One region of the Aurantimonas sp. C2-5-R2 genome, then DNA from elsewhere that is predicted to be linked to it. Evidence: predicted binding sites of a transcription regulator. Region 1 holds the regulator's gene; each other region holds the start of a gene.
What was found. Region 1 encodes LexA, which represses DNA repair genes until DNA is damaged. Its sites were predicted from a motif close to TGTTCNNNNTGTGTTCNG; they were not measured.

Region 1 (2,200 bases):
CTGTTGGAAAGCTCAGGCCAGAAGGCGATTACGCCGCAGATGGTCCGCAAGTTCGCCCAAACGGCCAGGGAGCGGATGCGCCTCGACGGAGGCGGCTATCGCCGCGATCACCTGCGGGCGCTGGCCCAAAGGGTCGAGGTCGCTGAAGGCGAAGTGCGCATCATGGGATCGAAGGGAGATTTGCTCAGAACGCTCGCCGCCGCATCCGGCGTAAAATCGGCCACGCACGGCGTGCCCGGTTCTGTTCTGAAGTGGCGGAGAGGAAGGGATTCGAACCCTCGATACGGTCTCCCGTATACTCCCTTAGCAGGGGAGCGCCTTCGACCACTCGGCCACCTCTCCGAGGACGCAGATACCTGCGCGACGGGCCCGGTGCAAGGGAGGCAAGAAGAAAACCCGGTGAACATGATCGAAAGGCACCCCGCGGCCATTCAAACCGGACACCGCGAAACCTCGCCCCGACCCGGGAACGATCCACACGCGCTTCCTTCGCGGCGCCGTCACGGCTCTGCGCGGCGCGGCCTGGTTCGCGGCTCAAGCAGCAGCTGGCACAGGTCGAAAAGTTGGCTCCGCGGGATCGGTTGCCAACTGTCGGTCCGGCCTTCAGTATTTGCGGATGAGCCCGACCAGCCGGCCCTGAACCTTGACCCGCTCGGAGCCGAAGATCCGCGTTTCATAAGCCGGATTGGCAGCCTCCAGCGCAATCGTATTGCCGCGCCGGCGAAACCGCTTCAGCGTCGCTTCCTCCTCGTCGACCAGCGCGACAACGATCTCCCCGGGCGTCGCCGTGTCGGCGCGGCGAATCACCACCGTGTCGCCGTCGAGGATTCCGGCTTCGATCATCGAATCGCCCTTGACTTCCAGCGCATAATGCTCGCCGCCGCCAAGCATATCCGGCGGCACGGCGAGGGAATGGGTGGTGTGCTGGATCGCCGAAATGGGAACGCCCGCCGCGATCCGGCCCATGACCGGAATCGAGACTGTGGCCGGTTCAGGCGGTCTCGTCGTCGCGCGTCGGGAAATCGGCTCAGACGTCTTGCGTGCCGCGTCGCGGCTTCCTTCGATCACGCTCGGCGTAAACCCGGCGTGGCCGACGGGGGCAGGGCGGTCCTTCTGCATCGCTTCGGGCAGCTTGAGGATCTCCAGCGCTCGCGCGCGATTGGGCAGGCGCCGAATGAAGCCCCGCTCCTCAAGCGCGGTAATCAGGCGATGAATGCCGGATTTTGAGCGAAGCTCCAGCGCGTCCTTCATCTCGTCGAAGGAGGGAGGCACCCCGCTATCCCTCAGCCGTTCGTGAATGAACGACAAAAGGTCGTGCTGCTTGCGTGTCAGCATCGAGGCGACTCCCTAAAACAAAACCTGAACAAACCTATCTGTTCTAGTTGTGTTCCGCAAGACCCTTCCATTCGTCGAGCACAACGTAGCGGCAAGCCTCGCCCGCACTGGCCGGAGCCGCCGAAGGAGCCCGCACGAGCAGCGCGTCGGCCTGCGCGTAGGTGGACAGGAGGGAGGAATCCTGGCGGGGCAGCGGAATGACCCGGATGACGCCGTCTTCTCGAACCTCCAGCCGCGACCGGACGAAGTCGGTCCGCAGGCCATTTTCAGGCATCGGCGCACCGAGCAGCCCATGCCGGTAGAGCTGGCGATCGGGAAGGCCTGCCAACCGGCGCACCAATGGAACCAGGAACAACCTCGCCGCGACCATGGAGGAGGCCGGATTGCCCGGCAGTCCGACGATCGTCAGATCGCCGAGCCGCCCCGCCATCAATGGCTTGCCGGGGCGCATCGCGACCTTCCAGAAGTCGAGTCCGACGCCGCGGTTGGCGAACACCTTGCCGACCAGATCGTGATCGCCAACCGACGCCCCGCCGATCGTGACGAAGACATCCGCCCGGTCCCGGATGGAATCGCTCAGGCGCGCGTCGATCGTGGCGACGTCGTCGCCAGCGATCCCGCAGTCGATCGCATCGCCGCCGGCCGCTACCACCATCGCCGCGACGCCGAACGGGTTGGAGGCGACCAACTGCGAGGGACCGAGCGGCTCGCCGGGCAGCACGAGTTCGTCGCCGGTTGCGAGGATGGCCACCTTCGGCCGCGCCAGCACCGTCAGCGCGGGGTAGCCGCAGCTTGCCGCAAGCGCGATGGCGCCGGGCGTGAGCAGGGCGCCGCGGGTCAACAACGTCTCGCCCGCAGCGAAATC
Region 2 (2,200 bases), on a different contig from region 1:
TTGCGGCTGACCTCCTTTTCCTGGCGGCGGCGTAGCCGCTCGTCGGCGCGCTCGACCACCCAGTCGATCAGCCGCGCCGCGTCCTGCGGCGAGGAGGCAAGCCAGATGTCGAAGGAATCGCGCATCGATTGCTCGACGATCCGCTGCGCCTCGGCGGTGGCCAGCCGGTCCTTGGTCTGGCCAACGAATTCCGGTTCCCTGATGAAGATCGACAGCATGGCCGAGGCCGTCAACATCAGGTCGTCGCCGGTGATGATCGAGGCTCGCTTGTTACCGGAAACCTCGGCGAAGGCCTTGAGGCCGCGCAGCAGCACCGAGCGTAGGCCGGCCTCGTGGGTGCCCCCCTCGGGTGTGGGAATGGTATTGCAATAGGAGCGGATGAAGCCGTCTTCCGGCGTCCAGCTGACAGCCCATTCGACGGCCCCGTGGCCCGAGACTTTCTCGGTGCGGCCGGCGAAGATCTGCGCGGTGACGCGGTGCTCCTTGCCGAGCGTGACGTCGAGATAATCCTTCAGCCCGCCGGGGAAGTGGAATGTCTCGCGAGCCGGGATGTCGCCGTCGGGCACGAGCAGGCTCTGATCGCAGGACCAGCGAATCTCGACGCCGCCGAAGAGGTAGGCTTTCGAGCGAGCCATGGCGAACAGCCGCTCGGGGCGGAACCTGGCACCGTCGCCGAAAATCTGCGGATCCGGCTTGAACCGCACCCGTGTGCCGCGGCGATTGTGAACCTCGCCGACTTCGTCGAGCGTCGAGGTCGCCAGTCCCCGCGCATAGGTCTGGCGGTAGAGCTTGCGATTGCGCGCGACCTCGACTTCCAAGACCTCCGACAGGGCATTGACCACGGACACGCCGACGCCATGCAGGCCGCCCGAGGTCTCATAGACCTTCGAATCGAATTTTCCGCCAGCGTGCAGCGTCGTCATGATGACTTCGAGCGCCGACTTGTTCTTGTATTTGGGATGGGGGTCGACCGGAATCCCGCGACCGTTGTCGGCGACGGACAAGGTGCCGTCCGCTTCCAGCGCGACCTCGATAAAATTGGCGTGTCCGGCGGTCGCCTCGTCCATCGAATTGTCGATGACCTCGGCGAAGAGATGATGCAGCGCCTTCTCGTCGGTGCCGCCGATATACATGCCGGGGCGGCGGCGAACCGGCTCCAGCCCTTCCAGCACCTCGATATCGGCCGCCGTGTATTCAGCGGGCTGCGTCAAATTTTGCACCGGCAAAGGCTGGTCGGCCGGCTTCGGCGATTTCGGCCGACGCGCCGCATTGCCCGAAAACAGGTCGTCGCTCATCGCGGACCCGTCTGCGAAACATGCGGGACAAACTCGTGTTGCAATGGAAATTCGTGCCCATCAACCATGGGCCCTGCCTATACTTTCACGAAATGTTCTTCAAGAGTCCGGTGTCGTTTCCCGGCGCATAACGCTTCCGCGACAGGTTTATCCACGGGTTCCGTCGGGCGGGTGTGCCAAAACCGGCGGCGCGGCCTGCGTGACGGGCTCAGGCCCGCGTGATCACGATACGTCCTCGGCTGCTCCGTCGCCTTGCAAGCCATCGCAATCCGGCCCGTCGATGAGCGAAGTGGGCTTCGCCAGCGCCTCCAGTGCAGGGCGGTCCGTGATGATGACCCGCTGACCGTCGGCCACGGCGCCATCTGTCTGCAGCGATTTCATCGCTCGTGAGAGACTCTCGGGCGTCATCCCGAGGAACGAGGCGAGCACCCGCTTTTCCATGGGTAGGACAAAGCTTGCTCTGTCGCCGGCGGCCCCGGCTTGACACAGAAGGTAAGCGGCCAACCTCTCGCGTGCGCTGCGCAGCTTGAGATCCTTGGCGTGCCGGACCATGCCGCGGTAACCGGCCGAAAGCTCGGCGATGGTGGCCAACGCAAATTCGCCATCGGTGCGGAAGATGGTTCGCACATCGCTGCTGGGCACCAGGATGAGGCGGGTTTTCTCCAGTGTGCGCGCCGACATCAGGTAAGGCGCGTCTCGCATGCAGGCGGCGAGGATGAAGGTCGAACGCGGCCGCACCACCGCCAGCGTGGTTTCACGCTCCTGCCAGCCCGCGAAGAGCTCGATCGAGCCCTCCACGACGATGTGGAGAAAATCGGCAGACTCGCCCTCGTCGATCAGCTGGATCTGGGGCGGAAAGGTCTGATCGTACGCCGCGCGCGTCAGGGCGAGAAAATTCTCCTCCG
Region 3 (2,200 bases), on a different contig from region 1:
GCGATCGTCCTGTCCTTCGCCTTGTTCGCCGCGATCGCCCTCGTCACGGTTCTGGTGGAAAGGCGCCGTCACGGCACCCTGGAGCGCGCCGAACACAGTCCGCATACCGGCTTGTCGCGCTTCGCCCGTGGCCCCTGGCCCCTGGCCCCTGATAGCCGGCGCGGTTCTGCTCGCCCTTCTCAATTTCGTCACCTTGGCGCTGGCCGGCCGGCCCTGGGGCATCACCTCGGCATTCGCCCTTTGGGGAGCGAAGGGCGCGCAGCTCTTCGGTATCGATCCGACGGCCTGGGCCTATTGGCAGCAGCCCGGCAATGCCACCGCGCTGTCTTCCAGCGTCTTCTCCGACGTCACTTCGGTGATGAATTTCGGCATCATTCTCGGCGCCCTGCTAGCCTCCGCGCTCGCCGGGCGCTTGGCGCCGAACTTCGCCATTCCGCGCCGTTCGGTCCTGGCCGCGGTGATCGGCGGGCTGCTACTGGGCTACGGCGCCCGGATCGCCTTCGGCTGCAACATCGGGGCCTATTTCGGCGGCATCGCCTCGGGCAGCCTGCACGGTTGGCTCTGGCTTGCCGCCGCCTATCTCGGGTCGATGCTCGGCGTGCGCTTGCGGCGGTTCTTCTTCGTCGACGAGCGCCCCGGCGTGGCCAAGACGGCCTGACGAATCTTAAAGCTCGCGACGACAGGTCCCACGATTGAGCCCATCCCCTCCACCGGCTTCCTGAAGCGCCACGGCATCATGCCGCGGCGTTTTCGTAGTCGGCGACAAGGAAAATAATCACGCAGACGACTCCGCTTGACTCTCCCATCACCCTCTGGAATCTATAGGAACATATCACGAACAAAACCTCTTATCCAGAGGCTAGACGGCCGCAAACCCTTGCGGCCGAAGGAGATCCTATGGCTGTCAGCGATGCTTGGCCGGCCCGGCTGGCGGACATCCCCTCGGCGCGGACGCGGTCCGCGGCGAATGACGCGACGGCGGCCGGTTCTAGGAATTCGGCCCTTGCCCGGTTACGCGAACAGATCGCCCGAATCGAGGGCCAGCCGGTCGCCCGCCTGGAGCCAGCGGACGAAACGGCGACGGCGAAGGCCACCAAGCCGGCACGCCGCAGCGCGCTCAAACTGCATTCCCTCGGCTGCGCGACGGCCGACGCGGCGCTCGGCGGCGGCTTTCCGGCCGCCGGCCTGACCGAAATCCATCTCGACGAAACCCGCGACGGCGGAACGCTGGCCGGCTTTGCGCTTGCCCTGGCCATCCGCTTCGGCGCCCGGCCGGACAAGCCGCTTTTGTGGATCGGCGACAGCCTGGCCTTTTCGGAAGCCGGCCTGCCCTATTGGCCCGGCCTTGCCGGCTTCGGCCTCGATCCGAGCGCACTTTGCATAGTGCGAACCCGCCGGCTGGAAGACGCGGCCTGGGCCGGCGAGGAGGCCGCCGCCTCGTCGGCGCTGACGATGGCAATCCTGGAAGTGCGCGGCAATCCGGCGCGGCTCGGCCTCGACGGCACGCGGCGACTGCATTTTCGCGCGCGTGAGGCCGGCCTGCCGTTCCTGCTCTTGCGCCAGAGCGCCCGCGCCGAGGCGACGGCGGCGCCGCTCAGGCTGCGCGTGCGGCCATCGCCGGCGGCTTTCGTTCCCGACCTCGCCAATCATCAAAAGCTCATCGGCCATCCGGTGTTCGCCGTCACGGTCGAAAAATCCCGCGATGGCCGGCCGCGGCATTTCAGTCTGGAGTGGAACCCCCATGAGCGACGTTTCGACCCGCTTCGCCCAGAGCGTGCAACCGCGCTTCCTCGCCCTCTCGCTGCCGCGCCTGTCGACCGACCGGATCCGGCGCGAGACGCTGGGTCGCTCGTGGCGCTCCAGCGCGCGTCGTGAGGATAGCGCGCATTTACCCTCGGTTCCGGGCAAAACCGGGATCGATCGGGGCCGGCTCGATACCGTCCTGCGGCCGCCGAACCGCGCGCGCTACGAGACACGCGGCCTCGCCGAAGTCACCTCGGAAGGGGCGGCCGGCGACACGCCGATGGCGCCGCTGGCGCTGTACGAGACGGTCGCCAACGCCAACCGGATCGCTGCTGTCTGCGAGCGGGCGGAGGCCGGCGGGGTATCCCCGGGGGTCGGACTGGCCGAAGCGCGGGCGCGGTTTCCCGGCCTAGCGATCATCCTCGCCGATCCGCCGGCCGACGCGCGGTTGCTGACA
Region 4 (2,200 bases), on a different contig from region 1:
GCGACGAGATCGAGGAAATCCGCAACGTCGTCACCGCTTGGTGCGAACGCGACGACGTCGACGTCGTCATCACCACCGGCGGCACGGGTTTCACCGGCCGCGACGTCACGCCGGAGGCTCTGGAGCCGCTGTTCGAAAAGCGCATGGATGGCTTTTCCGCCGTCTTCCACCGGATTTCCTACGACAAGATCGGCGTCTCGACGATCCAATCCCGCGCCACTGGCGGAGTCGTCGCCGCCACCTTCGTCTTCGCCCTGCCCGGCTCGCCGGGCGCCTGTCGCGACGGATGGGACCATATTCTCAAGGCGCAGCTCGACTACCGGCACAAGCCATGCAACTTCGTCGAGATCATGCCCCGACTCGACGAACATCTGCGCCGTGGCGGCGGCGGCAACGCCTGAGAGCTATTTTGTCTTGAGCGCTGGCCTGATCTCCACCGCCAGACGCTCGACCGCCACGCCCTTGGCGACCTCCTCCAGATTGAAGGCGAGCCTGGAGAGGCCGATCGCCTGTGGCTTTTGCACAAGGAAGCCCTCGGCGAGCGCGGTGCGAATCTGCCGGAACCGCTGCAGGAAGCTCGGCCGGTCCATCCGCGCTCGGCGAAAACGCGCCGTCGCGATCTTCGCCGTTCCGCGCGCCACATCCTCGCCGTGGTCCGTTACGGCGCCGATCCATCCTGGCATCAGCCGGGCGCCGGGCTCCATCAGCAGCAGCCAATCCCCCTTGGCCGTCTCGATCGCCACGCGGAACTCCTCCTCCGCGACCACCCGGCAGCCGGCGTGATCGGCGACCTTGCGCGCCGCAGGCCCCATTCCCCGATCGACCAGCACGACCTCGCGAACGACGCCCTCGACCGCGCCCGGGATAAGCGTGGCGAGACTCGCCGCAAGCTGTCTGTCGTCCGGTCCGCAGTCCATCAACACGCTGAGCATATCCCCGCTTAGCCGAGCCTGCCCCCAAAAACCAGCGGTGGAACTTTTTTGTTCTTGTATTGTTCTCATTTCCGAATTAGGACTCTATTCATACATCGAACGAGCGAGCCGGAAGGTTCCGACCATGCAGGACATCAAGAGCGCCGATCGCGCGGCTTTCGCCGCCCCTGACGGCATAGATATCGCCAATCACATCGTCGCCGAATCGGGTCTGCGGATCGGCTTCGAGCGGCGGCGCGGGCGTGGCGCGGGGATCAATCCGAGCGGCCGTTACGAGCCCTTCGCGCGCAGCGCCGTCGACGACGGGTGGAACAGTCTCGACGAACTTCCGGCGTTCAAGACCGACGTCCAGGTCGAAAAACCCAAGACGATCATCACCCGCAACAGTTCGCCCGACATCTCGTTCGACCGTTCGGTGAATCCGTATCGGGGTTGCGAGCACGGCTGCGTCAATTGTTTCGCGCGGCCGACCCACGCCTATATGGGGCTCTCCGCCGGGCTGGACTTCGAATCCAGGCTGTTTGCCAAGCCGAATGCCGCCGAGCTTCTGGAAAGAGAGCTTTCCAAGCCAGGCTACGAGGTGAAATCCATCGCCATCGGCACCAATACCGACCCCTATCAGCCGGTCGAGAAGACCTGGCGGATCATGCGCGAAATTCTCGAAGTGCTGGAAGCCGCCAACCATCCCGTCGGGATCGTCACCAAGTCCGCCCTCGTCCTGCGCGACATCGACATTCTCCAACGCATGGCGGCGAAGGGATTGGCGAAGGTCGCCCTGTCGGTGACCACTCTCGACCGGACCCTTGCCAGGGCGATGGAGCCGCGCGCGGCGACGCCGGCCAAGCGGCTCGAGGCGGTCAAGGCGCTCAGCGAGGCTGGCATTCCGACGATGGTGATGATGGCGCCGATCATTCCCGGCCTGACCGATTCGGAGATCGAGCGGGTGCTCGAATCGGCCAGCACGGCCGGCGCGCGTGAGGTCGGCTACGTGCTCTTGCGCCTGCCGCTCGAAGTCTCGCCGCTATTCAAGGAATGGCTGCTGCGCCATTACCCCAATCGCTACCGGCACGTCTTGGCGCTGCTGCGTTCGATGCGTGACGGCAAGGACTACGACGCCGAGTGGAACAAGCGGATGCGCGGCACCGGACCCTATGCATTCCAGATTCGGCGACGCTTCGAAATGACGGCCCGGCGGTTGGGTCTCAACGAAACGCGCACCGAACTCAGATGCGACCGGTTCACGCCGCCGAAGGGGGCCGGCGTCCAAC

Region 2: parE (DNA topoisomerase IV subunit B) is a predicted target of LexA. The motif match lies at 1,378-1,395, and genes of this name have one in related genera.
Region 3: VQ044_RS12040 (ImuA family protein) is a predicted target of LexA. The motif match lies at 824-841, and genes of this name have one in related genera.
Region 4: VQ044_RS00460 (glycosyl transferase family 2) is a predicted target of LexA. The motif match lies at 982-999, and genes of this name have one in related genera.

The regions. Positions count from the first base shown of each region.
Region 1 is NZ_JAZHLJ010000055.1:12,525-14,724, forward strand. Features, by position in the region: tRNA gene VQ044_RS18375 (tRNA-Ser) at 253-342, opposite strand; gene lexA (transcriptional repressor LexA) at 604-1,335, opposite strand; gene VQ044_RS18385 (molybdopterin molybdotransferase MoeA) at 1,379-2,200, opposite strand, start outside.
Region 2 is NZ_JAZHLJ010000009.1:91,058-93,257, reverse strand. Features, by position in the region: gene parE (DNA topoisomerase IV subunit B) at 1-1,295, opposite strand, end outside; gene VQ044_RS06700 (helix-turn-helix domain-containing protein) at 1,518-2,200, opposite strand, start outside.
Region 3 is NZ_JAZHLJ010000023.1:9,834-12,033, forward strand. Features, by position in the region: partial or broken gene VQ044_RS25655 (YeeE/YedE thiosulfate transporter family protein) at 1-54, shown strand, start outside; gene VQ044_RS25660 (YeeE/YedE thiosulfate transporter family protein) at 128-658, shown strand; gene VQ044_RS12040 (ImuA family protein) at 898-1,875, shown strand; gene VQ044_RS12045 (DNA polymerase Y family protein) at 2,024-2,200, shown strand, end outside.
Region 4 is NZ_JAZHLJ010000001.1:92,272-94,471, forward strand. Features, by position in the region: gene moaB (molybdenum cofactor biosynthesis protein B) at 1-401, shown strand, start outside; gene VQ044_RS00460 (glycosyl transferase family 2) at 405-917, opposite strand; gene VQ044_RS00465 (PA0069 family radical SAM protein) at 1,057-2,200, shown strand, end outside.